Regions from separate parts of the Terrisporobacter glycolicus ATCC 14880 genome, predicted to be linked through region 1. Evidence: riboswitches for the same ligand, from Rfam matches in the RefSeq annotation. Region 1 holds a riboswitch; each other region holds the start of a gene.
The links. Region 1 has a riboswitch for cobalamin ahead of TEGL_RS17310 (SoxR reducing system RseC family protein). Riboswitches for the same ligand answer to the same signal wherever they lie in the genome.
Positions count from the first base shown of each region.

Region 2: linked by a shared signal. The riboswitch ahead of TEGL_RS06945 (hypothetical protein) and the one ahead of TEGL_RS17310 (SoxR reducing system RseC family protein) in region 1 are both predicted to bind cobalamin.
Region 3: linked by a shared signal. The riboswitch ahead of TEGL_RS03340 (cobyric acid synthase) and the one ahead of TEGL_RS17310 (SoxR reducing system RseC family protein) in region 1 are both predicted to bind cobalamin.
Region 4: linked by a shared signal. The riboswitch ahead of pcrA (DNA helicase PcrA) and the one ahead of TEGL_RS17310 (SoxR reducing system RseC family protein) in region 1 are both predicted to bind cobalamin.

Region 1 is NZ_CP117523.1:3,547,375-3,555,433, forward strand. It holds gene TEGL_RS17295 (hypothetical protein) at 1-188, opposite strand, end outside; gene TEGL_RS17300 (threonine/serine ThrE exporter family protein) at 490-1,272, shown strand; gene TEGL_RS17305 (threonine/serine exporter family protein) at 1,277-1,759, shown strand; gene TEGL_RS17310 (SoxR reducing system RseC family protein) at 1,846-2,283, opposite strand; cobalamin riboswitch at 2,428-2,616, opposite strand; gene TEGL_RS17315 (cation diffusion facilitator family transporter) at 2,674-3,579, opposite strand; gene dinB (DNA polymerase IV) at 3,681-4,778, opposite strand; gene TEGL_RS17325 (DUF1846 domain-containing protein) at 4,864-6,369, opposite strand; gene TEGL_RS17330 (hypothetical protein) at 6,720-6,923, opposite strand; gene TEGL_RS17335 (FtsX-like permease family protein) at 7,025-7,312, opposite strand; gene TEGL_RS17340 (ABC transporter ATP-binding protein) at 7,349-8,008, opposite strand.
Region 2 is NZ_CP117523.1:1,405,627-1,413,685, forward strand. It holds gene TEGL_RS06930 (lysylphosphatidylglycerol synthase transmembrane domain-containing protein) at 1-75, shown strand, start outside; gene TEGL_RS06935 (response regulator transcription factor) at 56-772, shown strand; gene TEGL_RS06940 (HAMP domain-containing sensor histidine kinase) at 753-2,345, shown strand; cobalamin riboswitch at 2,574-2,765, shown strand; gene TEGL_RS06945 (hypothetical protein) at 2,882-3,757, shown strand; gene TEGL_RS06950 (leucine-rich repeat protein) at 3,913-8,059, shown strand, end outside.
Region 3 is NZ_CP117523.1:644,463-652,521, forward strand. It holds gene cbiQ (cobalt ECF transporter T component CbiQ) at 1-625, shown strand, start outside; gene TEGL_RS03325 (energy-coupling factor ABC transporter ATP-binding protein) at 628-1,458, shown strand; gene hemA (glutamyl-tRNA reductase) at 1,582-2,823, shown strand; gene hemL (glutamate-1-semialdehyde 2,1-aminomutase) at 2,834-4,129, shown strand; cobalamin riboswitch at 4,277-4,438, shown strand; gene TEGL_RS03340 (cobyric acid synthase) at 4,543-6,057, shown strand; gene TEGL_RS03345 (cobyrinate a,c-diamide synthase) at 6,173-7,537, shown strand; gene cbiB (adenosylcobinamide-phosphate synthase CbiB) at 7,539-8,059, shown strand, end outside.
Region 4 is NZ_CP117523.1:220,083-228,141, reverse strand. It holds gene TEGL_RS01335 (M18 family aminopeptidase) at 1-988, opposite strand, end outside; gene pcrA (DNA helicase PcrA) at 1,000-3,240, opposite strand; cobalamin riboswitch at 3,556-3,730, opposite strand; gene TEGL_RS01325 (hypothetical protein) at 3,821-5,608, opposite strand; gene TEGL_RS01320 (AAA family ATPase) at 5,626-6,552, opposite strand; gene TEGL_RS01315 (4-hydroxybutyrate dehydrogenase) at 6,939-8,054, shown strand.

The sequences.
Region 1 (8,059 bases):
TCATTAAGTGCTACAACAAAGGAATTAAAAACTCCATTGAGTGCTCCTACAAAGTTTTTCGTAAAGAATAGTCCTAGGAAAAATATACCCAGTACACAAGGTACTACGCTTTCTTTTTTCAAAATCATAGTAATCAAAATTATTACCATGAAAATGATGTAGATGTAATGTGCGCCTGTCAAAACCATAATAAATTTCCCCTTTTCCACGATAAGATAATAACATTATATGTTTTATCAAAATAAAGTGTTCTTAACATATTCATTCACTTACTTCTATAAATCTTCAGTTTTTGTCATATTCTATAAATAAATTTGTTGTTTATTATTTAAAAATATACAATTTAACACTGAAAAGAAGGAATATTTCATCTATATCAGAATATAATTTATGGTTGGCGTAAAATTTTTAAATAAAAATGCAAATGATATAACTATTTTAAATTATTTTTGTTATAATCTTTTTATCATTATTTAATAGGGGGACTTTATGAAAAGGGAATTTCAAGTTAGCTATAAAAAAGAAATCCTTCGATTTGCCTTACTATTGGGGGAGCAAATGCTTATTAACGGTGCAGAAACTGCTAGAGTTGAAGATAGTGTCCTAAGAGTTTGTAAATCAAGAGGATTTAAACATGTCAATGTTTTTACTACACCAACTTGTGTAATAATATCAGACGAAAAATTTGATGGTCTTACATTTATGAAGACTATCTCTAAAAGAACTATTAACCTTACCAAAATAGATAGATTAAATGATATATCTAGAGATTTTGTTCAAAATGAAGATATTGATCCACTGGAAGCTATTGGTAGGTTAAGAGAAGTTGATGCAGTAAGAGATTATAACCAATTTGTTTATTTCATTGGTACTGCAATGGCTTCCGCATCATTTGCATACTTAATAGGTGGTACTGGTGTTTTAGATTTTGTACTTACATTAATCATAGCTACCATAGGGGTTATTATTTATAACAAAACACTAAAACTAAACCAAATACCTTTTTTTGCAACACTAATAAGTTCCTTTTCCATAGCTGTTCTTGGTAATTTATTAGTTCAATATGGTATAATTGTAAATTCTACCTCACTAGTGGTTGGTTCTATCATGCCGCTTTTACCTGGTGTTTCTTTTATTAAAGGACTAAGGGATTTAATTTCTGGTAATTTAATTGCGGGTATATCAAGAATAGTTGAGTCATGTTTGATTGCTGCAGCCATAGCTGTTGGTGTTGGTGTTGTCCTTGACTTAGCTGTTAGGTTTGGAGGTTAGTTAAATGAGTTTACTTAATTTATTAGAGAATTTCTTTTTCTCATTTTTAGCTACTGTAGGATTTTCAATATTCTTCAATTCTCCTATAAAATCTTTAATTCCAGCAGGAGCTATTGGTGGTGTAGGATGGACAGTTTATATGATATTATTTAATTTTTCTGGAAATGCTATTTTGGCAAACTTTTTTGCAGCTGCATTAATTTCTCTTCTTAGTGAGATATTAGCTAGAAAAATGAAGTATCCTGCTATTATATTTGTTATACCAGGTATCTTACCTTTAATACCAGGATTAGGACTTTATAATACCATGTTATCTTTAGTTGAAGAAAGATATACAGACGCCATATCAATTGGTACTAATGCTTTATTTGTAAGTGCTTCAATTGCAATGGGTGTACTATTAATTACATCTTTGGTTAAAACTTATTATATAATTCTTTTTAAAATTAATAATAAAAAACTACAGTTAAAAAAGCTTATAAAATAGTTTTTAATATATAAAATTAAAGTAAAAAAACTTTATAATAAAAAGAAGCATTTGTTATTAAATGCTTCTTTTTATTATAAATATCTTTATTTTTCTTCTATTATTTTTGTTACTTTGGGTATATACTGTCTACTTTGCTTAAATTTAGCATCATTTTTTCTCAGTAATAAATAAGATATACCAGTACAAATTAAACCAACCACTCCACTTATAACTTCAATGGGACCTGAAAATTTAATTAAATCTAATATATAATATGTTAATATTGTTCCCACAAGTAAAAATATTAAAGGAACTAAGTAAGCAAGCATTGTAGCTTTAAGCACCTTTACACTTTCCATACTAACTTCTACACGATCTCCTGTTTTGGCTCCTATAGAGTTCTCTACTTCTACTACTAAGTCTTGACATTCTGACGATAACTTAGTGCACTTACCACAAGATGCACAAGCCGAATGACGTTGCATTATCATTTTTGCAGTTCTGTTATCCACAATGTCTATAATAAATCCCTGTTGATTCATGATTTCATCCCCTTCATATAGAACCTAAACTAGAGAATAAGTTATTACTCTTTCATAAAAAAACTTAATTTTTTATCTATAATATGTTCCGTTAATACCTATTTATTAATAACCCATATTACAGTATTTCTCTCACACCCGAAAGATCATGTACTTTTCAGGCAGGTCTCCTGACTTAAAATCATCCTACTAACTTCTCCTTCCCATTTTACCAGTGGAGTTAAAGCTCTCCAAAGCTCTAAGTTTTCGTCATTATCACAGTAGCGGGGGCTGCTGTGGATTTTCACCACATTCCCTTTTAAGCCCTTTGGCACCTTGAATAATATACTCATTCTCTAGTCAAATGCATATTTTACTATGCACTTTAATTATAAAATATAATGTTTTTTTCTACAATAGGTTTTCCTTTTTATAATAAGGTTCCACATGAATGATAACCTGGCAATTTGGATTAATTTTATTTTTAATCTCTCTTTCTATATTATGAGAAAGACTATGAGCCTCTTCAGTAGTTGTATTTGCATCAATCATAATATGCATATCAACATAAATATCATTTGCACTCCCTCTGCTTCTTATTTTATGAATATTTTTTATCTCATCAAAAGAATTTAATATCTCAGTAATTTTTTCTTCTCCTACAACTGCTTTATCCAATAATATACCAATTGATTCTTTAAAAATTTCATAGGATGCTTTTAGTATAAATAAAGATATGACTATAGATATAATAGGATCTATAACTTGTGGCAAACCTAGTTTAATTCCTATTAATGATACTAAAACACCTACAGATATAAAAATATCACTTTTAGTGTGGATAGAATCAGATATCAATATAAAACTTTTGTATTCTTCTCCTTTTTTTCTTTCATATATGGTAACAAAAATATTTATACAAATAGTTAATATTAATGAAATTAAACTTATTAATGTTATATTTAGCTCACTTGGGTTTATAAATCGGCTAAATCCAGTAAATAAAGTTTTCAAACCTAGAAATAAAAGCATACCTCCAATAAACAAACTAGCAATTATTTCAGATTTCTTATGTCCATAAGGATGTTCTTTGTCAACTGGTATACTAGCTATGGTAATTCCAATCAAGCCCACCACATTAGATAATCCATCAGACAAAGAATGAACCCCATCTGTACTTAAACTAGCACTATTTATTAAATAACCAACTGCTATCTTCGTTATTGCTACTCCTAAGTTAGCAAATAAAATTATCCATAAAACAAACTTAACTTTATTGTAATTTTCATTATTACAATAATCAATTTCACTTCCCATAAATACCCCTCCAATTTTGAATTACATTAATAGTTAATAATATTTATCATTGTCTTATATACTCAAAAATCCATGGACTATGCCCATGGATTAATAAAATATTATTTAGTTTTTCTATTATCAATATATTCAAATAAAGTAATATTTGTTCCTTCTTCTCCGTTAACTAAATTTAATAATGTTACTCCTATAAGTCTTATATCTTTATGATTATGTTCTATATTTTTAAATAAGTTAAAGATGTTAGTTCTAATATCCTCATGAGAACATACGGGATTGATTAAGCTAGCACTTCTAGTTATTTGCCTAAAATCTCCATACTTTATTTTTAAAGTTACAGTCCTTCCCATCTTTTTTATACTTTTTGCTCTTTGAGATACTTCCTCACAAAGCTCATCTAAAATATTAATCAACTTTTCATCTTCTATATCTAAGTTTTCACTCAAAGTAGTTTCTGCACCTATGGACTTTCTTTCTCTATTAGGCTCAACAGGTCTATTGTCTATGCCTCTTGATAGTTGATAAAATAAATATCCTCGATTTTTAAAAATTGATTCCAATTCATTTATGTCCAATTGTCTTAAGTCATATCCTGTATTAATTCCTAAATTATGAAGAACCCTTTGAGTTACCTTTCCTACTCCGAAAAATTTACTTATCGGAAGATTATCAAGAAAACTTTGTGTATTATCTTCTCTTATAATAGTAAGTCCATTTGGTTTGTTATAATCTGAAGCTAATTTAGCTAAAAACTTATTATAAGATACTCCTGCAGATGCAGTTAATCCAGTTTTTTCATAGATTTCTTTTTTAATTAGTTGAGCAACTTCTGTGGCATATTTTATATTAAATTTGTTTTCTGTAACGTCTAAATAAGCTTCATCAAAAGATAAGGGTTCTACTAAATCTGTATATTTATGAAAAATACATCTTATTTCATAGGATACTTGTTTGTATACTTCAAATCTTGGTCTTACAAATATGGCATATGGACATCTTTTATATGCAGTTTTACACGGCATTGCAGAATGAATTCCATACTTTCTTGCTTCGTAAGAACAGGTTGCAACTACACCCCTACCTTGAGGATTCCCTCCTACAACTACAGGTTTTCCTTTTAAATGTGGATTATCCCTTTGTTCAATTGAAGCATAAAATGCATCCATATCTATATGAATTATTTTTCTTTGATTTTTCATACTTATCACCCTTTATTTATTTAAATTAATCTTGTTACATTGTAAAATAGGCCACATTGATTATCAATATGGCCTTAAGTATCTATTAATTATAGTATAAATTTTGAGATGGATAATCTGGATCGCAAGTTACATGCATTCCTAACTTTCTAAATGTTTGTTCATCATCTTTGCTTATTATTGTAGTTGAATGAGCTTGTATATTTTTTAACTCATCTAATTTTTCCATAGCAAGTTCTGCTGTTGGATTAGTTACCGCACATATAGCAAGTGCTGATAAAACTTCTTCTAAGCCAAGTGACACATTTTTTCCACCTAGTGTTTCTGTTTTTAATTTTATAATTGGATTTAAGATTACTGGTGATATTAAATACATATCATCTGGAATATTAGCCATGTATTTTATTGCATTTAACACTGCTGCTGCTGATGCACACATTAAATCAGAGCTCTTCCCTGTTATTATTGTCTCATCTTCAACTTGTATAGCAACTACAGGACATACATCTTGGTTATTACTTTGTGATTTTAATTTTTCTGAGTATTCTCTAGCTGGATTAACTACAATTCTGTCTTCTGGCTTAACATTAACTTTTTCAAGTATCAAAGATATTGTGTCATAAGCATCTTTGTTTACTTCACCTTTTTTATATTGGCAAGCAGTATTAAAGTATCTTCTTATTATTTCATCTATAGAGGCTTCACGAACTACTTCGTCATCAACTATACCAAATCCAACTCTGTTAACACCCATATCTGTTGGTGATTTAAACATAGATTCTTTTCCAGTTATTTTTTCTATTATTTTCTTTAATACTGGGAATAATTCTAAATCTCTGTTGTAGTTAACTGATTTTTCTCCATAAGCATCTAAATGGAATGAGTCTATCATATTAACATCTTTTAAATCTACAGTAGCAGCTTCATATGCTATGTTTACTGGATGATTTAATGGTAAGTTCCAAACTGGGAATGTTTCAAATTTCGAATACCCAACTGAATTTCCTCTTTTGTTTTCATGGTATAACTGACTCAGACAAGTTCCAAGCTTACCACTATTTGGTCCTGGAGCAGTTACTACTACTATTGGTTTCGTTGTTTCTATATATGGATTAGCTCCGTAACCCTCATCACTTACTATAGTGTTTACATCTGATGGGTATCCTTTAGTCGGAGCATGTTTATAAACTTTTATTCCGCGTCTTTCTAATTTATTTATAAATACTGTTGTTGCAGGTTGTCCTTCAAATCTAGTTATAACTACACTATTTACATCTAAGTTATAACCTCTTAGGTCATCTATAAGCCTTAGAACTTCCATATCGTAAGTTATTCCGTAATCTCCTCTTACTTTATTACGTTCTATATCACCTGCATAAACACATATTACAACTTCTACTTGGTCTTTTATATTTTGTAAAACTTTGATTTTAGCGTTCTCATCAAACCCTGGAAGTATTCTTTTTGCATGCAAATCTCCCATTAGTTTTCCACCAAACTCTAAGTATAATTTATCAAATTTTTCTACTCTTTCTAGGATATATTTAGACTGTTCTTTTAGATATTTTTCATGATCAAATCCGATTTTCATTATGCACCTCTCAAAAATTATTTTTTCACTTATTATTTTTCACTAAGGCATTATTATATACCATAATAGTAATTTTTTTCAAGAAGTTTTTAATATTTTTTCGGTTTTTTTTAAATAGAAATAAAAGATAGTAGTATTTTTCTATCTTTAAGGCCTGAGTTTATTGATTTTTATTTGGTTTGTTTTTATTAGTTTTTTAGTGAAAAATAGGTGCATAACTTCACCACTTTTTTAATGGTGGAGTTCTATTATATGATAATATTTTTTCTTAGTCAATACTTTTTATAAAAAAAAATAACCTATTTGGAAAATCCAAATAGGTTATTATAAATTAAACTATAATATTGTTATTAGCAGCAACCGTCTTCTTCTCCTTCAAATCCACATGCACAAACTATTAATAATAGTATTAAGAATGGTATCCAAGCACAAATATCTATTTCTGTCCAACAATCTTGGAATGCTAAGAATAAGAAGAATAATATTATTATCCACCATCCAGCTCCGAAAAATCCGCCTTCACATCCACATCCACCAAAGAATCTATCTAACATTACGTTACCCCCTTGTTGATATTAAATAAATTTGTTATCTAAAATATACTATGAAAGTAGGTGTGTTTTTGACATTACTTTTTATAAAAAAAATATTTTTTTTAATCTATTAAATTTAAAGACTCTACCATTTTCATATTTTTAAGCTTGTAGAACATAACTACATTTATAAATATGCTTAAAATTATGGTTAGTACAGCTACTATAAAATAACTACTTCTATCTATAACTATATCAGACATCATAGACTTAATTTCCACAGTAGCCATAATGAGTTGATGCAATATAGTTCCAAGACCTAATCCTACTATAGTCCCTATAACTGTTGAAATTATATCCATGGAGTAGATAGAATAAATCCCTTCTACTCCCAAAACAACTATTTCCACAACAGAAAAGAATCTTTATTTAGAACCCTCTTCATACTACCACTCTATGTTTTCAACTTGTGTTGGTTTTTCATTGATAGTAATTGAACTAATTTTTCCATTTTTAACTTTTATAACTTTGTCACCCATAGGCGTTAACGCCAAGTTATGAGTAATTATTATTACCGTCATTTTCATCTTTTTACAAGTATCTTGTAAAAGCTTTAGTATGGCTTTTCCTGTATTATAATCTAAAGCGCCTGTTGGTTCATCACATAATAACAACTTTGGGTTCTTTGCTAAAGTTCTTGCAATGGCTACTCTCTGCTGTTCTCCTCCAGATAACTGTGCAGGAAAGTTATTTTTCCTATGACTAAATCCTACCGCTTCCATTACTTCATCTATATTTAATGGATTTTTACAAATTTGTGTGGCAAGTTCCACATTTTCACGTGCTGTTAAATTTTGTACTAAATTATAAAATTGGAATACAAAGCCAATACTATATCTTCTATAAGTGATTAATTCTTTAATAGTATATTTATTAATTTCATTATTATCTACAATAATTTGACCACTAGTGGGACTGTCCATTCCTCCAAGAAGATTTAATATGGTACTTTTTCCGGCACCACTAGCGCCAGCAATTACAACAAATTCACCCTTACTTACTGTAAAGTCTACTCCACTTAAAGCTTCTATATTAACTTCACCCATTTTATATATTTTTTTAACATCCCTAAATTCAATATAATCCCTCACTGATGC
Region 2 (8,059 bases), 1.9 Mb from region 1:
TATCTTTTAAACATTAGAGGGAATCATTACATCAAAGTTACGAGAAAAAGAAGAGGTGAAAATTTTGACATATAATATACTTGTTGTAGAAGATGATATAGATATAATAAAACTACTAAAAATTTATCTTGAAAATGATGGACATAGAGTGATTTCTGCTCAGAACGGATTGGACGCATTACAGATAATAGAAAATATAAAAGTTGATTTAGTAGTAATGGATATTATGATGCCAAAAATGGATGGCTATGAATTAACCATGAGAATAAGATCGAAATATACTATTCCAATAATAATTTTATCGGCTAAAAATGAAGATAATGATAAGATAATGGGATTAAATTTAGGTGCAGATGATTATATAACAAAGCCATTTAATCCATTGGAAATAGTTGCAAGAATTAATTCTAATTTAAGAAGATTTTATGATTTTAATAAAGTAGTAGTGCCAAAAGATGAAGAAAGACAATTAATAGTAGGCGACTTAATTTTAGATACCCAAAAGTTAGCTCTTTATAAAAAAGGAGAAGAAGTTGTAGTAACACCTACAGAATATAAAATTTTGGCTCTTCTTATGAAAACACCAGGAAAAGTATATACAAAGTTGCAGATATGTGAAGCAATTAATGGAGATTATATTGAAAGTGACAATAATACTATGATGGTTCATATCTCTCGATTGCGTGAAAAAGTTGAAGATGATTCTAAAAATCCTAAGTATATAAAAACTGTGAGAGGGATTGGATATAAAATTGCGAAAAAAGAAAAGTAAATTTTTCACTATTTTAGTTAGAAATTATATTGCTTTTACAGGCATTATTATAATTTCTATTATATGTATATTACATGGTATAAATCATAGAATAAAAGATGTTATTAGTGAACCTAGAATTAATGAATTAGTGGATTATGCAAGTTTGATTACAGAGAATGGTAACAATGGAATTAATAAATCGCGTATAAAAAAATTAGCTGGTAAATATACTTTCATTCAATTATTAGATGAAAATAATAAGGTTATATATGAGAGTGAGCCTGGAAAATTCAATAAAGAATTTACAAAGGGAGAGCTAAGTTGTATACATGATTATTATGATGATCCTTATATTGATATTCAAAAATATAAAAATGATAAAAATAAACAAAACATATCAGTATCAATAACTTATTATGATGAAAATGACGATATTCATAATAAAATTTACGTTGTAGATGATAAATTAAATTTAATATATACAAATACAGGAGATACTAGAAAATCTTTTACTAAAAATGAGTTTAAATATTTAACAGGAACTTATCTAAAAGGATATGATATTAGAAAATATTCTTTTAAGGACAAAGATAATAAGAAGCTAACGCTTTTAATCAATACTCCTTCTCTTACTAATGAAATATACAAAAAGATTTTAATTACTGGTATATGCGCATTTGCATTATTTATACTAATATATATTATTCTAATTATAATATTTATAACCTGGCTTAATCATAAAGTAAAAAGACCTATTAATATTTTAAATGAAGCCATTGTTAAGTTTAAAAACGGTGAGCGTGAAAATTATTTAGATTACGATGGACCACAGGAATTTTGTGATATTTGTAGTAGTTTTAATGATATGTCAAGGAAGTTGTATAATAGTGAGAAAAAGCGTGAAAGTTTAGAAGAAGAAAAACAAAAAATGCTTGCTGATATATCTCATGATTTAAAAACGCCAATAACCGTTATAAAGGGATATTCGAAAGCTGTTTGTGATAATATAGTCTCAGAAGAAGAAAAAGATCAATATCTAATGACTATATATAAAAAAGCAGATCACTTAGATGAATTGATTAATACTTTTTATGAATACAGCAAATTAGAACACCCAGACTACAAATTTTTATTTGAAAAAATAGATTTATGTGAATATGGTAGAGTTTATCTTGCAGGAAAATACGAAGAATTAGATATAAATGGAGTAGAGCTGGAAGCGGATATACCAGATGATCCTATTTATTGTAAGTTAGATAGATTTCAACTAAAACGTGTTTTTGAAAATATTATATCAAATTCACTAAAGCATAATAAAAAAGAATTATGTATATTATTTGAAATAGAAGAATATTTCGATAAAGTGAAAATAAACATTGCAGACAATGGATATGGAATTTCCGAAGAAATACGTAAGAATATTTTTAACCCATTTGTTGTGGGAGAAAAATCTCGTACAACAAAAGGCTCAGGACTGGGCCTTGCCATAAGTAAAAAAATAGTAGAAGCCCACGGCGGAAGTATAAAAATTGTGGACGCTAGAAAAAATTATAAAACAGAATTTGAAATTATACTTCCAAGAGAGGTTTAAATTTCAATTAAAAATATTTATTGATGCTAGGTATGAATTTTAATACCTAGCGTTTTTAATTATATAAAAATATAAGTACTATATTTTGAAGTATGTAGAAGGTATTACTATCATAGTACTACTTGGTTAGAAAATAACTATACTTAAGTTTCAGTAAATATATTGTATAATAAGTATAAGGTAATAATTTGTAAACTCATTCAATATTATAGATAATAAAAAATAATAATGTAAATATATAATATATGTAGAAAAATAAAAAATATTTTTTATTTTGGAAGTGCGGTGAGATTCCGCCACAGATTATCCCTGCTGTAATAAGTTACGAAATTTGCTATTACCACTGGAAGCATCTCTGGGAAGGAGCAAAGAGTAGGTTTGAGCTTTAGTCAGAATACAGGCATATTATAAGCTTATGGTGAAAGTTTCCGAAGGCATAATCGGAGATTTATTTTGCATGTGATTTTTGATAATTATATGTAAATTAATCTTCATTATAAAAAATATTATTTTTAATAAAGAAGGGGATGTTTTTTATGAACCAAAGATTTAGAAAATTTGCAACAACAGGAATGGCGGCAGCTATAATGTTATCTATGGGGGCAACATCATTTGCAACTGATTTTTTCACAGAGTATCCTAATTTGACTAATTATAATACTGATTATAATTATACTGTTGAGAAAGGAAGTGGAACAAAGGATCAAGCTTTAATGGTTCAAGGTGCAACAAGTAATTGGTATGGAACAAGTCTTTTTAATAATTTAGCAGATGCAGATTCTATTAATTGGAATATTGTACAAGGAAGTACAGATGCCGTAAGTGTTAGCAAACAAGCTCCAGAATCAGTAGCCAATCAATTTGCAGCTAAGGGAAATGCTACGATTGATAAGTCAAAGAATGCAGGAGTGGCAGTTGTAGAAGCAACAAATAAAACAAATGGATATATGGACTTTACTGTAGTATTAAATCCAACTAGTGCACAACAAGATGTTTCAGGTGTAAATGTAAGAGCATATGATGCTTCAAGTGGTAGCTTTAAATTTTTAAAGACTAATACAGGTAATGTATCAACAAGTGCTGTAAAATCTAAAATAAATTATCCAACAGCAATGGATGCAATATCAGTGGTAGCTGATAGTTTTACTTATGATGTACAGTGGGGAAGTGAATTCTTAAAGAATGTGACTATAAATAATAAAAACTATACATATATGGAAAATGAACTTGGTTGGATGTATAGAGTGTATGATTCTACTGGAACTGCAACATCTGAACAAAAAATGGTAGATGTTTCTGAAAAAGTTGGTGGGGAAACATTTGATGTGGAATCAGGACAAACTGTTGTTTGGGCATATGGAGACTATAGAGTACAATTCCCAGAAAACTTGTCAGAGCTACCTAATAAATAGTTATACAATTAGATCATTTTTGCTAATAAATATATAAAATATTATTACAATAAGAGAAAGTATAGATTTATTACATAAATGAAAGTTTGTTATAAATGGGGTGCTCTTATAGCACCCTTTTATATATTTATAATATTTTAATTTGGGGGAGTAATATGAGGAATAAAAACACTAAGAAATTAATTAAAAAATTTGTTAGTTCTTTTCTTGCATTTATTATGGTATTTACCCTATCTACAGTATCATCAATAAAATCTTTTGCCGAAGAAGTATTAACAGAAAAAGTACATGTGATAGTAGAAAATACTACGTGCTCTAAAAAAGATGGAGCAGCATGGGATGGAACTTTAGTAGATGATTGGGTAAAAATTGAAGACAATATGACTATGATGGATGCAATAGTTGAGGCATTAGATAGTGTAGGAGCTACACAAACAGGTGCAGAAAATAATTACATAAGTGAAATCAATGGACTTAAAGAATTTGACGGTGGATCTAGTTCAGGATGGATGGGAACAAAAAATGATTGGTTTGTTAATCAAGGATTTGGGGCATTTAAGGTAAAAGCTAATGATGAAATTAGAGTAATGTATACTATTAACTTTGGAGCAGATATAGGTGGAGATTATAGTAAAAATGATACATCATTAAGAACTATTGATTTTAGTAAAGGAAGTTTATCGCCTAAATTTAGCAGTGAAACGAAGGAATATACACTAACACTTGAAGATACTGATAAAATAAATGTAAAACCTACAGCGACTAATAAAAACTATCAAGTAAGAGTATATAAAGGTGAAGATGTAGATACATCAAAAGAAGGATATAAAAGAAGTGAAGAAATTAAAGTATCAGATGGAGAAACTATAATAGTTATATGTGGTGATAAGTCTTGGCCTGGTTCAAATGCAAGTATCAAATCTAGTACGTATACATTTAAAATAAAATCAAATATCAAACCAAACACAGCTCCAGTGCCTAACAAAGAAAGTGATAGTGCAAGCATTAATTTAGGTGAAACTTATTTACTAGATTTGTCTAAAATATTTAGGGATGAGGAAAATGACAAATTAACATATACAGTATCAGTTAATAATAATGAAGAAGTTGACGCAGATTCAAATTATTCATTTAAACCAGAAAAAGCAGGAAATTATAAACTAGAATTTAAAGCAAGTGATGGAAGAAAAGCGTCAAAACCTTATATATTAAATCTATCAGTAGATGATGGAAAAGCATATGAAATAAAGACTTTAGATACAGAAAATGGACAAATATCAGTAGATGTAAAAGAAGGTAAATTAAATACAAAAGTTACTCTAACTGTAAAACCAAATGAAAATTTTGCAATGGATACATTGGAAATAAAAGATAAAGATGGAAATGATATAGAAAGAGAAATAAATCAAGATAAATCTGATGGTATTAACTATATATATACATTTGAAATGCCTGCTTCCCATGTGAAGGTAAAAGCTACTTTTGGTAAAGCATATACATATAAAATTGAAGGTCATGATTGGTATAATATGTTTGCTTTAGAGGTATACAATAGGTATGGTGAAATAGTAAAACCAAAAGAACTTGTAGAAAAATCTTGGGGAGAAAAATATGGTAATGGATTTGAGAAAGGATATTACCATCTGACAGCAGGTGAATATAAATATATTTTTTATGGATACGAAAAAAATATAGGAAGAAAAGGAACGTTCAAAGTAGAAAAAACTAACGAAGAACAATCAAAAACTTTTTTCCCGTTTGAAATATATATAAACGAAAATAAATTAAATGAAAAAGATAGTAATGAAGTAAATATAGAAATAACAGATCCAGATGGAAATGTACTTGATATAAAGCCAGGATATAAAGAGGAAACATATCAGGATTATTATTATGTGTTAGAAGCTAAAGGAGAAGATAAGAAATATAAAATAAAAGTTACTCCAGTAGATGATAATGTAAATTATAGTTTTACTACTCAAAATTGTGACTCAAGCGATCAAATATATGCATATGTAAGCGCTAGACTTAATGGATCAAATTGTACAAGTACTAGAACAATCAAAGTTTATTTACAATCTAAAGCTGAAGATCCTGTTGAATATAGAGTAAATAAAGGGGCAGGTCTTCATCTATACAATACATATGGAGAAGCATATAGAGAACTTTTCGAAGTTAAGTCTCTATCAGTAGATACATCAAACAAAGAATATGATAGTTATAAATTCCAAGTACCTTCAAATAACTATATGTTAGTAGCTGGTGGAGGAGATACGGAATATGTTAAGACAACTAAACCATATTTTTATTTAGATACAGAGAAAGTAAAAGAAGCTATTACTATAGATTTAGTAAAAAAAGAAGACTATGAAGAAAATCCATATTCTCGATATAAGGTGGATGATATCTATACAAATATAGTTGACGAAGGTAGCTATATAAATATGAATGTGGGGGATACCCAAAGACTAGAGACATTTCGTGTATGGCAGGGCATGACAAGTCCCGTTTCAAACAAATTCTTTGAACCAGATAAACATTATGAAGTTATCTATGGAAAAGAATGCTTATCTATAGAAGAAAAAGGTGGAGAAGGTAGAAAATATGTAAATATGACTGGTAAAAAAGATGGGATAGCAGTAATTAAATTTACATACGATTCTTTAATTGAAGGTCAAGAAGCAACTAATAACCCTGGATTTGATAAATCAAATATATATGGATTTAACGCAATAGATAAGGAGCAAACAGGAATAGTTATAGTAAATGTAGGCGGTAGTAGAGGAGATATAGATCCTAATTTTAAAGTAAGAAATAGAGACTGGACAAAATACGATACAGTATATTTTACTGGAGATACAACATATCCAGATGGAACAGTAGTAAAAGGTAAGGGATATGGAGAATATAATTTTACACCATCTAAGGGTGTTACAGTAGAAACACATGATCCAATACATATGGATAGTGATTTTGCAAATAATTGGACAAAATACGAAGCAGATAAAAATGGTTCATATACTATTAAAGTTAAGACTGGTAGAAATATAGTAAGAATGACATCTGGTGATAATGTAGTATACTATGTATTAGATGCTATGGAAAGTGATATAAGCATATCTAATGATAGCAATAAAGGTAAGGAGCTTAAAGTAGGAGATAAAGCAAGTGTAAGCTTTACAAATTTAGAAGTTCCAATTTATAAAATGGCCGCTATATATAACCCAGGTTTCCCTGATAGAACATACTTAGTATATGACTTAAACGGAGAAACTATAGAAGGTCCTCATAAGCAATATTCTGTAAATAGTCCTTTAACATTTACAATAGATAAAAAGGGTACTTATAAATTATCTAAAGGAAAAGTACATGCAGAGCATATGGGAAGTCCTTTAAATACTCATTGTAGTATACCAGAAGAAGGTCTACCGCCAGACTTTAATGCAGGATATGGAGATAATGATATTTATTTTAATACTATGCCGGATATAGAAATAAGTGTAGATGATGAAGATACATCAATACTAAGAGCGAAAGTATCAGTTAATGATGAAGAAGGCGGAAAGGCGGCAGTAGAAAAAGTAAGTGAAGATACAGAAAAAGGAACAGCAAAATATAAATTAACAGCAATAGCAAATGAAAACTATAAATTTGAAGGATGGAGTGTAAAAGGATCAGATAAAATAATATCAACAGATGCAGAATACGAAGTAGAGATAGATAAAAATACAGAGTATGTGGCAAACTTTAAGGTAGCATATATAGAAGATAAAACATTAAGATACACAGTATTAGAAGATGGAACATTATCAGTAAAAGAGCCGTTGGATGAAAATGTTACAGAAGTTATAATTCCATCACAAGTAAAAGGAAGAAAAGTTGTAGAAATAGAAGATAGAGCATTTTATTCTTGTCAAGAACTAACTAAAGTAGAATTATCCGAAGGGTTAAAAGAAATAAAAGCAAGAGCATTTATGACTTGTATGTTATTAGAGAGTATAGAAATACCAGAAACAGTAGAAGTAATAGGTCAATCAGCATTTGCCGGTTGTGAAAACATGAAGTCAGCAAAACTACCAAGTAAATCATTAAAAACAATACCAAAATCATTGTTTAATGGTTGTAAGTCATTGGAGAGTATAGAAATACCTGAAGGAATAACAGTACTAAAAGATTCAGTGTTTATAAATTGTGTAAGCCTGAGAGAAATAACATTACCAAAAAGTTTGACAAATATAGAATATCCTGAAATGGTATTTAGATATTGCGAAGCATTAAAAACGGTAAAAGGATATAAAGGAA
Region 3 (8,059 bases), 1.1 Mb from region 1:
CATAGGCATGCTACTACTAATTTTATCTTTAATTAATCCTTACAATTATATATCCTTATTGGTTATAGGTATAATGAGTTTTGTTATAGTTGGAATTGCAAAAATTGAATTTAAAGATTATATTCATTTTATTAAAATTCCCTTGGTATTTTTAATTTTAAGTATAATTATGATACTTTTAAATTTTTCTAAAGATAAAGAATCATTATTATACAGTATAAATATAGGAAGTTTATATATAGGTGTTTCAAATGAATCAATAGTATCATCAACACGTTTATTTTTTAGAGCATTATCATGTTTGACTTGTATTTATTTTATAATGCTTACAACACCTTTTAATCAATTAATATTTGTATTTAAAAAACTACATTTACCAGATATAGTTTTAGAAATTTCCATGTTAATGTATAGATTTATATTTATATTTATGGAAGAAGTTTCAGATATAAGAAAATCTCAAGAACTTAGATTTGGATATATAAATTTGAAAAATGGATATAACTCTTTTGGGTTATTAGTAAATATGTTATTCAAAAGGATGATGATAAGATATGATGAGATGAGTATAGTTTTAGATATGAAGCTTTATGATGGCACATTTTATATTGTAGAGGAAGATTAATAATGTTTAAAATAAATAATTTAACATATCAATATGACAAAAAAAGAAAAGCCTTAAATAATATAACTATGGATTTTAATAATGGTGATATTATTGGAATAATAGGTTCAAATGGATCTGGAAAGTCCACATTATTTAATAATTTAATGGGGATTTTAAAAGCTACACAAGGAGAAATATTATATAAAAACAGTCAGCTTAAATATGATAAGAAAAGTTTATACAATTTAAGAAAAGAAGTGGGTATAGTGTTTCAAGATCCAGAAAAACAAATTTTTTATTCAATGGTATATGATGACTTGGCCTTTGCTCTTAGAAATATTGGTATGGATGAAAAAACCATAAAAGCTAGAATTAGCAAAGCTCTAGAAGCTGTTAATGGTGAAGAGTTTATAGATAGACCAGTACATAGTTTAAGCTTTGGCCAGAAAAAAAGAGTGGCGATTGCATCAGTAATAGCTATGGAAAATAACCTTGTTTTATTAGATGAACCAACAGCAGGTTTAGATCCAGAAAGCACAAGAGCGATTGTAAACATAATTAAAACAATGTACGAAAAAGGAAAGAAAATAGTAATTACTAGTCATGATATGAATTTGATTTATGATATATGTGATTATGTATATGTACTAAATCAAGGAAAAATAATTAATGAAGGTAATGTGGAAGAAGTATTTATTGATGAAGAAAAAATAGAAGAAGCAGGCTTAGAACTTCCGTGGCTTGTAAAACTTAATAAGAATATGAACTTGCCTTTGTTTAGAAAAGAGGAAGATTTATATAATTATTGGAGTGAAAATATGGGAGTTAATTTAAATAAAATAGCTAAATAAAAAATACGATATAAAAAAATAGATTAAATCCATATTTTGCTATAAATATGGATTTTTTTTATTTTTCATGATAGAATTTAACTCTCTAATAAATAAAGAAACAAACGAATATGGAGGTAGAAAATGAATATTGCAGTTGTAGGTATAAATCATAATTTATCACCTATTAGCATTAGGGAAAAAGTATCCTTTACTGACGCACATAAAATAGAAGCAATTAATATACTTTTAGATAAGGATATTGACGAGATAGTAATACTTTCTACTTGCAATAGAAGTGAAATTTATATTAGCTGTGATAATTTAGAAAAGGGTGTTGAAATAGTTAAAAATTTTTATGAAGAATTTTTTGAGTTAGATAACATTAAAGAATATTTATTTAGCAAAAAGAGTGAAGAAGCAATAAACCATTTGTTTATTGTAACCTCGGGGTTAGATTCCCTAGTTCTTGGAGAAGACCAAATTTTAGGTCAAGTAAAGGGTTCACATGAGTTCGCCATGAAATTAGGAGCTACTAAAAAATTTTTAAATAAACTATTTAGAGAAGCTATTACAACAGCAAAAGAAGTTAAAACTATAACTAAAATTTCTGAGCAGCCTTTATCCATAAGTTATATAGGTATAAAACTTTTAAAAGAAAAAATAGGTAGCTTAAAGGATAAGAATATATTAATAATAGGTTTAGGCAAAATGAACCTATTAACAATAAAGCACCTAGAAGAAGAAACGGTGGGTACCATCTATATTGCCAATAGAAGTGTAGATAAATTTAAAGAAATACAAAATAAATATAGTAATATAGAATATGTGCAATACAAAGATAGATACAATATTTTACGAGAGAATAAAATAGATATAGTGATAAGTGCAACGTCAGCACCACATTTAGTTATTAAATATGAAGATATGCCTATTATAAATAATCATATTTATTTTATGGATTTAGCGTTGCCTAGAGATATTGATTTTAAAATTAATGAATTAAAACATGCCAAAGTTTATTGTATTGATGATTTAAAAGAGATACAGCATAAAAATGATAATATGAGAATTAGTTTATCAAAAAAAGCTTATGAAATAATCAATGAAAAAATAAAAGAGTTTATTGTATGGGTAGATGTTTCCAATATAGATCCAACTATTCAATCTCTCAATAACAAATGTTTTGAAATAAAAGAGGATACTCTAGACTATATTTTTAGGAAAATTGATTTAAATCAAAGAGAGCAAAAAATAATTGATAAAATGTTAACTTCAGCATTAAAAAGACTAATTAGAGAGCCTATTATTAATTTAAAACAAGCAAAAAACAAAGGCAAAAGAGAAGAATATATAAAGACAATAGAAGAATTATTTGCTACTTAGGAGGAAACATATGAAACATACTAAATCTGAAGAGTTATATAAAGAAGCTGTAAAATACATACCAGGAGGAGTAAATAGTCCTGTAAGGTCCTTTAATTCTGTTGGGATAAGTCCAATATTTGCAAAGAAAGCACATGGAAGTAAAATTACAGATGTGGATGATAATGAATACATAGATTATATTTGTTCTTGGGGGCCATTAATGTTAGGTCATAGTAACGAAGAGATATCTAAAGGTATAGGTGAAATGATTGCTAGTGGAACAAGTTTTGGTTTAGCAACTGAGATTGAAGTTGAAATGGCAAAATTAATAGTTGACGCTTATCCAGCAATAGATCAAGTTCGCATGGTTAACTCAGGAACAGAAGCAACTATGAGTGCATTAAGAGTTGCTAGAGGATTTACTAAAAGAAATAAAATAGTAAAATTTGAAGGATGTTATCATGGTCATTCGGATGGTCTACTAGTAAAATCGGGATCAGGAACAATAACCTTTGGAGTTCCAACAAGTCCTGGGGTTCCAGAAGATATAGTTAAAAATACTTTAGTATGTAAATACAATGATATAGAAGATGTGAAAAGAGTATTTGAAGAAAATGGGGAAGATATAGCAGCCATAATAGTAGAAACTATTGGTGGAAATATGGGTATTGTACCAGGAAAGCAAGAATTTATAGAATTTTTAAGAGAAATATGTGATGAATATAAAACTGTTTTAATTTTCGATGAAGTTATAACTGGATTTAGATTATCTTACAACAGTTCATTAGAATATTTTGGAGTAAAACCTGACATGGTTTGTTTTGGTAAAATCATAGGTGCGGGAATGCCTGTAGGAGCTTATGGTGGTAAAAAGGAAATAATGGAAGTTGTATCGCCAATAGGACCTGTTTATCAAGCTGGAACTTTATCAGGGAATCCTCTTGCCATGTACTTAGGAAAAAGAAATTTAGAAGTATTAAGAGATAATCCGCGAATTTATGAAGAATTAAATGAAAAGGCAGATAAGCTAGAGCAAGGAATAAAGGATAATTTAAAAAAATTAAATCTTAATTATACAGTTAATAGAGCTGGCTCTTTAGTTTGTTTATTCTTTAAAGAAGGTTCAGTAGAAAATTACGATGATGCAATAGAAAGCAACATAGAAAAATATAATAAGTACTTTAAGGAAATGTTAGATAGGGGAGTATTAATAGGTCCTAGTCAATTTGAGGCTATGTTTTTATCTTATGCTCATAGCAATGAAGATATTGAATATACAATAAAGTGTAATTATGAATCTTTGAGAGCAATTCACAATTTATAAATTAAAATTTTAACAAAAATAACAAAAAAATAACTATTTAATAATATTTATATATATAAAAAATATTAATATGTTTTGCACAATAGTAAAAATAACTATAATTAAAATATATAAATTTTTTTATGAAATAAGAAGAGAATTGTAAAATTTAATAAAATTAGTTTAGGTTTTAGGGAAAAAGGTAAAAGCCTTTGCAGCCCCCGCTACTGTAAAACGGATGAAACCATAATTACCACTGTCAAATTGATGGGAAGGTATGGGAGTAAAATGATGTTAAGCCAGGATACCTGCCAAAACTAATTATATATAGAAAATCTCGGGGTGAAGATTTGATTTTATGTTACATAGTAAAATCCTAGCCATTAGAGCTGGGATTTTTTGGTATTTTATATAAAATGGAAAGGATTAATGCTATGGGAAAAAAAATAATGCTTCAAGGAACTGCATCAAATGTGGGAAAAAGCATAATAACTACGGGACTATGTAGAATTTTCAAACAAGATAATTATAAAGTAATACCTTTTAAATCTCAAAATATGGCTCTTAATTCTTTTATAACAAAAGAAGGTTTGGAAATGGGAAGAGCTCAAGTTTCTCAAGCTGAAGCTTGTGGAATAGATCCTATTGCAGATATGAATCCCATATTATTAAAACCAAATGGAAATAACAAAAGTCAAGTTATAGTAAGAGGAAAAGTAGTAGGAGATATGTCCTCGAAAGAATATTATGAGTATAAATTAGAGCTAGAGAAAATATTAGATGACATATTTAAAGAATTCGAGGGAAAATTTGACATAGTTGTAATGGAGGGTGCAGGTAGCTGTGCTGAAATAAACTTAATGGATAGAGATATATCAAATATGGGAATGGCACAAATTGCAGATGCACCAGTTATATTAATTGGTGATATAGACAGAGGTGGAGTATTTGCATCAATAGTAGGTACAATAATGTTACTTCCTGAAAAAGACAGAGAACGAGTTAAAGGTGTAATAATTAATAAATTCAGAGGTAGAAAAGAACTTTTAGAATCTGGTGTAAAAATGCTTGAAGATATTATAAAAGTTCCCGTTCTTGGAGTTATACCATATACTGACATAAAAATCGAAGAGGAAGACAGTGTAACTACTAGATTTAAGAAAAAAGTAGACAAAGGAGATATTCATATAGAAGTGATAAGAACACCTCATATGTCTAACTTTACAGATTTTAATATATTTGAAACACAAGAAGATGTGAGTCTTAGGTATGTTGATTATGGAGAATCTCTTGGAAATCCTGATATGGTAATTATTCCAGGAACCAAGTCAACAATAGATGACTTAATATTCTTGAGAGAAAATGGCTTAGAGAATCAAATTAAAGAGCTTCACAAAAGAGGAAAACTTGTACTGGGTATTTGTGGTGGGTATCAGATGTTAGGAAAAGTGCTAAAAGACCCATATCATGTGGAAAATGATCTGGAAGAAGTGGAAGGTATAGGTCTTTTAGATGTAGAGACGACTTTCGAACTAGAAAAAACTACAACTCAAGTTAAAGCTATATTAGGAGATAATTTATATGGATACCTTGCAAATTTAAATAAAAAAGAAGTCAATGGATATGAAATTCATATGGGAATGACAAGAAGAAGAGAAAATAGTGATAATTTTGCCACTGTAACAGAAAAACTTGGCGAGATTGTAAGCTATGAGGTTGGTAGCGTAAATAATCAGTGTAATGTTTTTGGAACTTATCTACATGGAATATTTGATGATATAGATTTTACAAGAACTATTTTAAATAACATAAGGAAAATGAAAAACTTAGAGCCTGTTGAAAGTAAAGTTGAGTCATTTGATGAGTTTAAAAATCAAGAATATGATAAATTAGCAGATTTTTTAAGAGAACATTTAGATATGAAAAAAATATATGAAATAATGAATTAAAATTAGCTACGCTTAAGCCACTGCGTGGGCGCTTCACTTCATAGCGCCAACGAGATGCCTTTGCGACCGCTTCAGGCAACGACCTTGCTTAAAATAATTCGAATTAGGTGGTAATATGAAAAAAATATTAATTGCAGGAACAAATAGTGGAGTAGGAAAAACTACAATTTCCTTAGGAATAATGCAAGCATTGACAAAAAGAAATCTAAAAGTACAGCCTTATAAAGTTGGACCTGATTATATAGACCCTTCTTATCATACATTTATTACTGGAAGATATTCAAGAAACTTAGATTCATATATGCTTGAAGATGAAAAAATTAAATATATAGTTAAAAATTCTTCAAAAGATGCAGATATTTCAGTGATTGAAGGTGTAATGGGATTATACGATGGTTATGGAATAGATTTAGATGATTGTACTAGTTCATATACTTCAAAAATGTTAAAAACACCAGTAATTTTAGTCATAAACGCAAAGGCAATGGCAACATCTGCTGCTGCTATGGTACTGGGATATAAAATGTTAGATGAAAATGTAAATATAGCTGGGGTTATTACAAATAATGTAAAAAGTGAATCGCATTATAATACTTTAAAAGAATCTATAGAAAAATATACTGGTGTGGAGGTACTTGGGTATTTTCCTCCTAATAAAGAATTTTCTTTAGAATCTAGACATTTAGGACTAGTACCTTCAGTTGAGATAAATTCTTTAAAAGCGAAGTTTGATAACTTGGCAGATGAAATAGAAAAGTATATAGATATTGATAGGATAATTGAAATATCTGAAACTGAGGATTTTAATACTTCTTTTAATCTAGAAGATTTCATAGAAAAAAATAAGGCAACAGGTAAAACAATAGCCATAGCTTATGATAAAGCTTTTAACTTTTATTATAGAGAAAACATAGAACTATTTGAAAAGCTAGGCATGAACATAAAGTACTTTAGCCCTATTAGTGACAAGAAACTTCCGATGTGTGATTATATTTACATCGGAGGTGGATTCCCAGAAGTTTTTGCAAAAGAGTTGGATGAAAACCAAGAAATTAGAATTTCTATCATGAATGCTCATTATAATAATATTCCTATATATGCAGAATGTGGTGGGCTAATGTATCTTGGAGAAACATTAAAAAATCCAAATAATGATATTTATAATATGATTGGAATTTTTAAAGGATGTAGCAAAATGACATCTTCACTTAAAAGATTTGGATATTGTTTAGGTGAGGCTAAGGAAGATACTATTCTAGCTAAAAAAGGACAAATAATTAAAGGTCATGAGTTTCATCATTCAATTTTTGATAGCCAAGAAGAATGTGCTTATTATATGAGAAAATTGAAGAATAACAAGATTATTGATGAATGGGAAGGTGGTTATAGTAAGGGAAATACTCTAGCAACATATCTGCATACGCATTTTTATAATAACTTAGATTGCATATCTAATTTTATAGAAAGAGGATGTGAATAATATGAACCTTTTATCCATTTATACAGGATATGCTCTTGATTTAATCATAGGAGACCCATATTCATTCCCTCATCCAGTAAGATTTATTGGTAAACTTATTAGTTTTCTAGAAAAACAAATAAGAAAGATAACTAAGAGAGATAAGGGATTAAAAATAGCTGGTTTTTTTCTTTGGTTTGTCGTTGTAGGAGTAACACTAGGTAGTACTTCTATTGTACTACGTTTATTTCAGTTTAATAAAGTAGCTTACTTTTTAGTAAATTCCATATTAATTTATACAACATTAGCTACAAAGTGTTTAAAGGATGAATCTGAAAAAATATATAAGGTATTAAAAACTGGAGACTTAGAGAAATCTAGAATTCAGCTTTCATATATAGTAGGAAGAGATACAACAAATTTAAGTGAAAAAGAAATAGTAAGGGCAACAGTGGAAACTGTGGCAGAAAATACGGTAGATGGGATAATAGCACCATTGTTTTATGGATTTATAGGTGGAGCTCCTTTTGCTATGGCATATAA
Region 4 (8,059 bases), 710 kb from region 1:
TGTTTGTTGGATCATGCTTTTCAACAAAATTTGGATGAAGAGCATGAGCTAAATCTGCAGATATCATAAAAGATGAATAAATAGCTGAAAAGAATTCTTCTCTATTTTTCCCTAAACTTATACAAATTCGTTCCAATAAGTTTAGTAACATATTAGAGTCAGCTCCTTGCTTCGTAGAACTTCCTACCTCTTCATTGTCAAATATAGAAGCTATATTTATGCCATTTTTACCTTTTGAGCCTATTAATCCATATAAACTAGCATGAGCCATAGATAAGTTATCAAGTCTAGAAGAAGATATAAATTCTTCATTTGGTCCAATTATATGTCCTTTTTCATATTCATATAAATACAAATCAAAATCAAGAATATCTTCTTTATCTACATTTAGTTCTTTGCTTATTTCTTTTAATAGAAAATTATCTTTTTCTAAAGTATCATTAATTAATCCAACTAAAGGTAATGTATCTTTTTGCTTATTAAACTTATATCCATCATTTATGCTTCTGTTCATATGAATAGCTATGTTTGGTATTATACAAATTGGACGATTTATATTTATTATCTCTTCTCTCGGGCATAATACATTTTCAGATTTCAATACTACTCTACCTGCAATAGACAATGGTCTATCAAACCAAGTACTTAGTATAGCACCACCATAACTTTCAGTATTTAATTTTAAATACGTACTCTCTACAGCTATTTCCGCATTAGGTTTAATTTTAAAGGTTGGTGAGTCACTGTGAGAACCTATTATCCTAAATCCATCTTGCATATTGTCAGAGTTTATTACAAAGGCTGTCAGTGAAGATGAATTTTTTGTTATAAAATACTTTCCACCAACCTTAAGTTGCCATTTCTCATTCATTTTCAATTCATTAAATCCATTTTTTAATAATAAATCTTTGCTAGTCTCAACTGCATTAAATGCAGTTGGACTATCATAAATATAATCTATTAAATTCTCTGCAAATTGTTTTTTCATAACTCCTCCTATTAAACTAAGTCTAAAGTTGTATATTCTTTATTTATAGTTTTTATACCTTGGTTATCAAAAGCTATAGTCACATCTGGGCCTTTTAGGGCAACTACTGTTCCCAGACCAAACTTAGGATGATGTACTTTAGCTCCAAGTTTTAAGTCGTCTATATTACTTTCATTCGATGTGTTTTTTATAGTAGCATTTGCTTTTTTAGCAACTTCAACCTTATTCATATTATTCATTTTATATTTTTGAGTATATTTATCAAGAATATTATAATTTGCCTTTGAGAAAGATAATTCTTTTTGATCTTTATTTAATCTTTCTATACAATCACCTGGTAATTCTTCTATAAATCTAGATGCAATTGAAGGATTCGTTCTTCCATATAAAGTTCTCTTTCTTGTTAAAGTTAAGAATAGTTCTTCTTTTGCTCTAGTTATTCCAACATAGCAAAGTCTTCGTTCTTCTTCTATGTCACTATCCCTCATTGATTGTATTGCTCTAGAAATTGGGAATATTTTTTCCTCCATTCCTGCTAAAAATACTACAGGGAATTCAAGACCTTTTGATGAATGTATTGTCATTAAAGAAACTCTATCCTCAGATTCTTCCTCGCTATCTGGTTCAGCACTAAGAGCCACTCCTGTTAAAAATGCTTCTAAGCTCTTTTCATCGCTTGAGCTTTCAAACTCTAAAGCTACTGATATAAGTTCTTCTAAGTTTTCTAGTCTATCTTCACCTTCATTATTTTTTTCTTTTAATAATTCTTCTTTGTATCCTGTCACATCCAATACTTTTTCAATAACTTGACTAACACTATATACGTCTGTAAAACTTCTTAATGTAGACATTAAATCTACAAATTCACTTATACTAGATCTAGCTTTTCTTGATATATCTGAGTTATCTTCTATATCAATTAATACAGAATAAATACTTTCTTCCTTTAAACTGGCTCTATCTTCTATTTTTTCTATAGTTCTAAGGCCTATTCCTCTTCTAGGAACGTTTATTATTCTTTTTAAAGATATATCATCCTGAGGGTTTTGTATTACTCTAAGATAAGCTATAATATCCTTTATTTCTTTTCTTTCATAGAATTTAATACCACCATAAATATTATATGGTATACCAGCCCTATTTAATGCATCTTCTACAGAACGTGCTTGTGCATTGGCTCTATATAAAACGGCAAAATCTTTATAATCTCTATCTTCATATCTCTTCATATATGAAATAGTATTTACTATAAAATCACCTTCATCAATTTCATTTTCTGACAATTGGATTTTTATTAGTTGCCCTTCTTTTTTGTCACTCCAAAGTCTTTTTCTTTTTCTTTCTGTATTATTTGCAATAACATGGTTGGCTGCATCTAGTATTACTTGTGTTGATCTATAGTTTTGCTCAAGCTTTACTATTTTAACATTGTCGTAATCCCTTTCAAATTCTAGGATATTTCTTATGTCAGCACCTCTCCAGCCATAAATACTTTGGTCATCATCTCCAACAACACAAATATTTTGATGTTGTTTTGCTAATAATTTTATTAATTCATATTGTGCTTTACTAGTGTCTTGGTATTCATCTACCATTATGTATCTAAATTTATTTCTATAAAAATCTAATACATCTGGACATTCTTTAAACAGCTCAACTGTTTTCATTATTAAGTCATCAAAATCTAAGGCACTATTTCTTTTTAAACGATCTTGGTACAGTGCATAGATTTCTCCTACCTTTGTTTTAGATATATCACCTTCGTTTAATTTTAAGAACTTTTTAGGAGAATATAATTTATCCTTTGCATTAGATATACAACTTAATACATATTTAGGATCAAATGCCTTATCACTAATATCCAGTTCTCTCATACAGTCCTTAATTAAAGTAACTTGGTCTGGACTATCATAAATTACGAAACTTCTATTATAGCCTATTTTATTTATACTTTTTCTAAGAATACGAACACAACAAGAGTGGAATGTTGTAATCCACATTTCTTTAGTATCTGTTCCTTCTAAAGTTTCTTCTACCCTTTCTCGCATCTCATTGGCTGCTTTATTTGTAAATGTTATAGCTAAAATATTTTCAGCTTTAACATCTTTATCTTCCATAAGATAACCGATTCTAGTAGTTAAAACTCTCGTCTTTCCCGATCCAGCTCCAGCAAGTATTAAAACAGGTCCTTCTGTATTTTCTACCGCTTCTCTCTGAGCTGGATTTAATTTTTCTATTATATCTGAAATCATATATATCCTCCTATAATGCTCATATAAATATATTTTAATCTAATTCCATTTTTTCTTCAAACTCCATAATACTATAATAATTCCCATGAATAAAATATAAAATACTTAACCTGCAAATTATCATTAAAAAAAGGCCTTAGGACTTTGGAGAATCCTAAGGCATAGGTTAAGGGTTATTCTATTTTCAAACTATTTTGAAATAAAATAGGTTGAGGGCTTATTTAAGTTTATAAGAACTAAAAGTGCCTAACTCCAAGTTAGGCACAATATCTTCAAATAAAAATTTTTATTAAGATATTTCTCCTACCCCGAAGAAATCACTTTATATTATAGGCAGGTCTCCTGGCTTTGCTTCATTCTACTCCTTTCCCTTCCCATGTTTCCACAGTGGTCAAAAGTTTCGTCCACATTACAGTAGCGGGGGCTGCAAAGGTATCTCACCTTTTTCCCTATTAATCTTAGTTTAAGAACCTAAAATATTTTAATTAATTTAATTTTCAACTAAGATAATTGTAACACATAAATAAGATTATTTGTTAATTTTTACTAATTATTTTATTACATATTTTTCTAAAATATCTTAATTTTTTATTATTTTTTTCAAATACATAGCAACTATATCAGAAAATCTTTCTATATCCTTGGTATAAATAAAATCTTTTCCATAAATTACTTTTTCCGCTTCTAAATCTTTTTCTTTTCCAGTGAAAACTCCTAATACAAGTATACCCTGCTTTCTCGCCTTTCGAACTTCTAAAGCTGTATCTTTTACTGCTACCATTCCTTTGTAAGATGCTTCTCCTCTTAAGCTTCTGGATCTATCTTTTCCTATTTTCACATCATTTGGTTTTCCATCGCTAAGTATTATAAGTATTTTATTTTCTTCTTCTCTTTCTAGTAAAGCGCCACTAGCTGCCTTTATTGCTAATCCATCTCTATTATTTCCTGCCGCAAAATATTCAAATATATTTTCGCAAGAATAGATATTATCATTATAGTCTCTGTATCTTTTTAAGATGGTATAATCTAAAAAGCTCAAATATCCCATAACTCTATTTGGAATACCAATTGATGTAAGGGCGGTAGCAATTATATATGCCTGTATTGCTACATTAAACTGATTTCTACTTTGTGAACCACTTGCATCAAGTAATATATCTATAACATACTTTCCTTTTTCATTTCTTATATCCTTATAAAAAACTTTTGTATTGTTACTCCTTCCTATTCTCCAGGCTCTGTTTGCACAAATAGTTCCTCCGTCGGAATAAACTCTGTCGATTGCACTTTCTTCTATTAATATTCTTGATATACTTTCTTTTAATTTATTAATACTTCTTTTATGTAGTTTAATATTATCTCTATACTTGTATAAATTATTTTCTTTTTGTCTCGTAACGTATTTTAACTGAAAGGCATTGTTACATTCACTACGTAACACTCCATCTGTAAAATGAACTCTACACCCTTCATGTACATCTCTGCAATGTTTAGTTTCAATTTTTCTTATTTCACTTTCACTTAGAAATGCTTTGCCATAATAGTATTCCACCTTATCATAGATTTTTTGAGCCATAGCTTCATCCACATAGATTACTCTATTTTTTGATTTGTTTAGATCTCCACTACCCATTTCACCTAAGTTTTCTACTAGCATGGTATTACTTATATTATTAATTTCACTTTCTATGATTTCTATTTCTTCATCCATATACAGCTCTTCGTACATAAAATCTGAGAAAGTATCAAAGTCCACATTTACATTTTTTATATCGTGCTCATTTCCTTGTGAAATTTCTCTTTGAGAGTTTATTATAAATTCAAAGTAAGTTAAATAAATTTCATCTAATTTTTTTAAGATATTCATTAAATTATCGTTACAATCAATAGATTTTATATCTTTCATTATTCTTCTTGTCAAACCATCTACTGCAGGATGTCTATTCATAGCTTGAAGAATAAATGTATATCTTAAAGTCTGTAGTATATCTTCTTTGTGGATTTTACTATAATTCACAAGAACATCTTTGTATGCTTTACTTCTTATTTCCTCCACACCTGGTCTTTCATTTATTACTTTATCTTCTACTACAGAGTTAAGAACAAGTTCAATTAAAGTGTATAAAATATCTTTATCGTAGGATTTTTTTATTCTACTCATTATATATTTTTTTATTATATTCCAGTCTAAATACTTCCTTCTTGCTCCAGCAATTATACCAAAATACAAAGAAACATCTTTAGATGAATAATCTTTTTCACTTGAATCTATATCTTCATCATACATACCAGAAACTGTCCAAGCCAAATTATTTACTCTATTTTCAAATTCATAATTATTATATATCCAATTAGTATTTCCACTCATTTTATCACCTCTTCAGGTTATTTTAAATTAGGAAATAAATCTTTACTTTCCCATTTTTCTGGTATTCTTGTTCTTATAATGTCATCCACAATTTCTTTTTCATAAACATCAAAAGTTTTTCCTGTAAGCCCCATATTAATGGCAAGAGTTGGTCTAAGTCCTCTTTTAATAGTTTTTAGAGCACCTATTAATCCTCTTAAATCTATTGCCTTTGTAGATATTTCTCCATTTTGAGATTTTAGTTGCAAGTCTAAAAAAATTCCTGCAAATTGATTTAATTTTTCCTCATCGGTACAAGGAAATTCTCTTTTTAAAATCATCATTAATTTATCTTCATTTACTGCTGGAATATCTATTACTAAAAATCTAGAAACTAAAGCCTCGTTTAATTCCTTTGTACCTGCATATTCATAGTTCATAGTACCTATAAATCTAGTTGCTGGATGAAGATTTATTCTTTCATATCCTGGCACATCTATTACTCTTCTGTAATCTAGTGCAGAGTGAACAACAACTATAGCATCATTTTTAGCCATATTTATTTCATCAAAAACACCAAATCCACCATGAAGAGCACATTCATATACAGATCCCCTTCTAAGTCTCACTTCATTATCTATAAAAGTATCTGTTCCAATTAGTGATGAGCTATCTGTGTTTATATGAAAGGAAGTGTTCCATTGTGGTCTTCCAAATATTTCTGACAAATTATCTGAAAGTAAGTTTTTGCCTGTAGCCTTAGGTCCAGATAATAATATATTTTCTTCTTCTAAAATAGCAGAAATACACATTGACAGAATATCTTCACCAATATAAAAAGCTGGCGATTTTGTCACCCTGTGCTCAACTTTTTCATCTACTTTAAATTCTTTTCTAAAATGTTGTACATCCTCTATAAGAGACTCACTTACCCCTTGAATTTTTAAGTTTTCTATTATATCCATAATAATCTCCTTTTGTAAGTAATACTTCTTATTATTATATCCTTTTAATTAATTTTCAAATAAAACGCTTTAATTTTACACTTAATAAAAGTATAGTCTATTTGTTTAAAATTCAGTAATATTTTTAGTATTTAATAATAAAAAAAGAGTTGCAATATATTATTTAGTTTATCTTTTGCAACTCTCTGACTATATATTTATATTGTTATTTCTTAATTATATATCAAACCGATAGTTATACTTGATTCATGGTAAAATTTAACAATTAGTTTTTTATTTACACATACATTTCATAAATAATTTTACTAAATATATTATGATATAATAAACATAGTACGATTCATATTAAAATTAAATAAAATTTAAATTATTGGAAAGGATTACATATGAAAAGCTTTAAATTATCTCCAGAAATACTTACTTTTAATAAGTGTGAAGAATTTTGTTCAAAATTCAATATAAATAAAAACGACTTAATAATAACAAATGAATATATTTACAAACCATTTTTTGAAAACTTTATTAAGGATGCTACTGTAATATACAGAAGAGATTTTGGTAGTGGAGAGCCTACTGACGTAATGGTTGAAAAAATATATAACCAGATTAAAAATACTAATTATAAAAGAGTTATAGGAATTGGCGGAGGAAGTATTTTAGACGTTGCAAAACTTTTTTCTTTAGAAAAACTTACACCTGTCTGTGATTTATTTGAAAAAAAATTTGAACCTGTTAAAAATAAAGAACTAATACTTATTCCTACAACTTGTGGTACTGGCAGCGAGGTTACTAATATATCTGTACTTCATTTAAACTCTATAAACAGCAAACTAGGTCTTGCTCATGATTCAATTCTAGCAGACCATGCCATATTAATTCCTGAGCTATTAAAGGTTTTACCTTTTAAAGTTTTTGCTACAAGTTCAATAGATGCTCTTATTCATGCAATCGAGTCTTTCGTATCTCCAAAAGCTTCCGTTTTCACAGAAATGTATTCTATCGAAGCTATAAAAATGATTATAAATGGATTTAAGAAGATTGTTGATAATGGAAAAGAGTATCTAGATAATCTTTTAGGTGACTTCTTAGTTGCTAGTACTTACGCTGGTATAGCTTTTGGGAATGCTGGTTGTGGTGCTGTTCATGCCATGAGTTATCCTTTAGGTTCTATTTACCACGTTCCTCATGGAGAATCTAATTATGTTTGTTTTACAGAAATTTTTAAAACATACGAAAAATTAAATCCAAGTGGAAAAATCAAAAAACTTAATAATATTTTAACTGAAATTCTTAATTGTTCTGAAAAGGAAATCTTTGAAGAATTGGATAATTTACTTTATAAAATACTTCCAAAAAAATCTTTAAAAGGATATGGTGTAACTGAGGAAGATTTAGTATCTTTTACTGAAAATGTTATTATTAAACAAGGTAGATTAATGGCAAATGCCTATACTCCTTTAAGCAAAGATATTGTTTATAACATTTATAAATTTTTATATTAAAAATA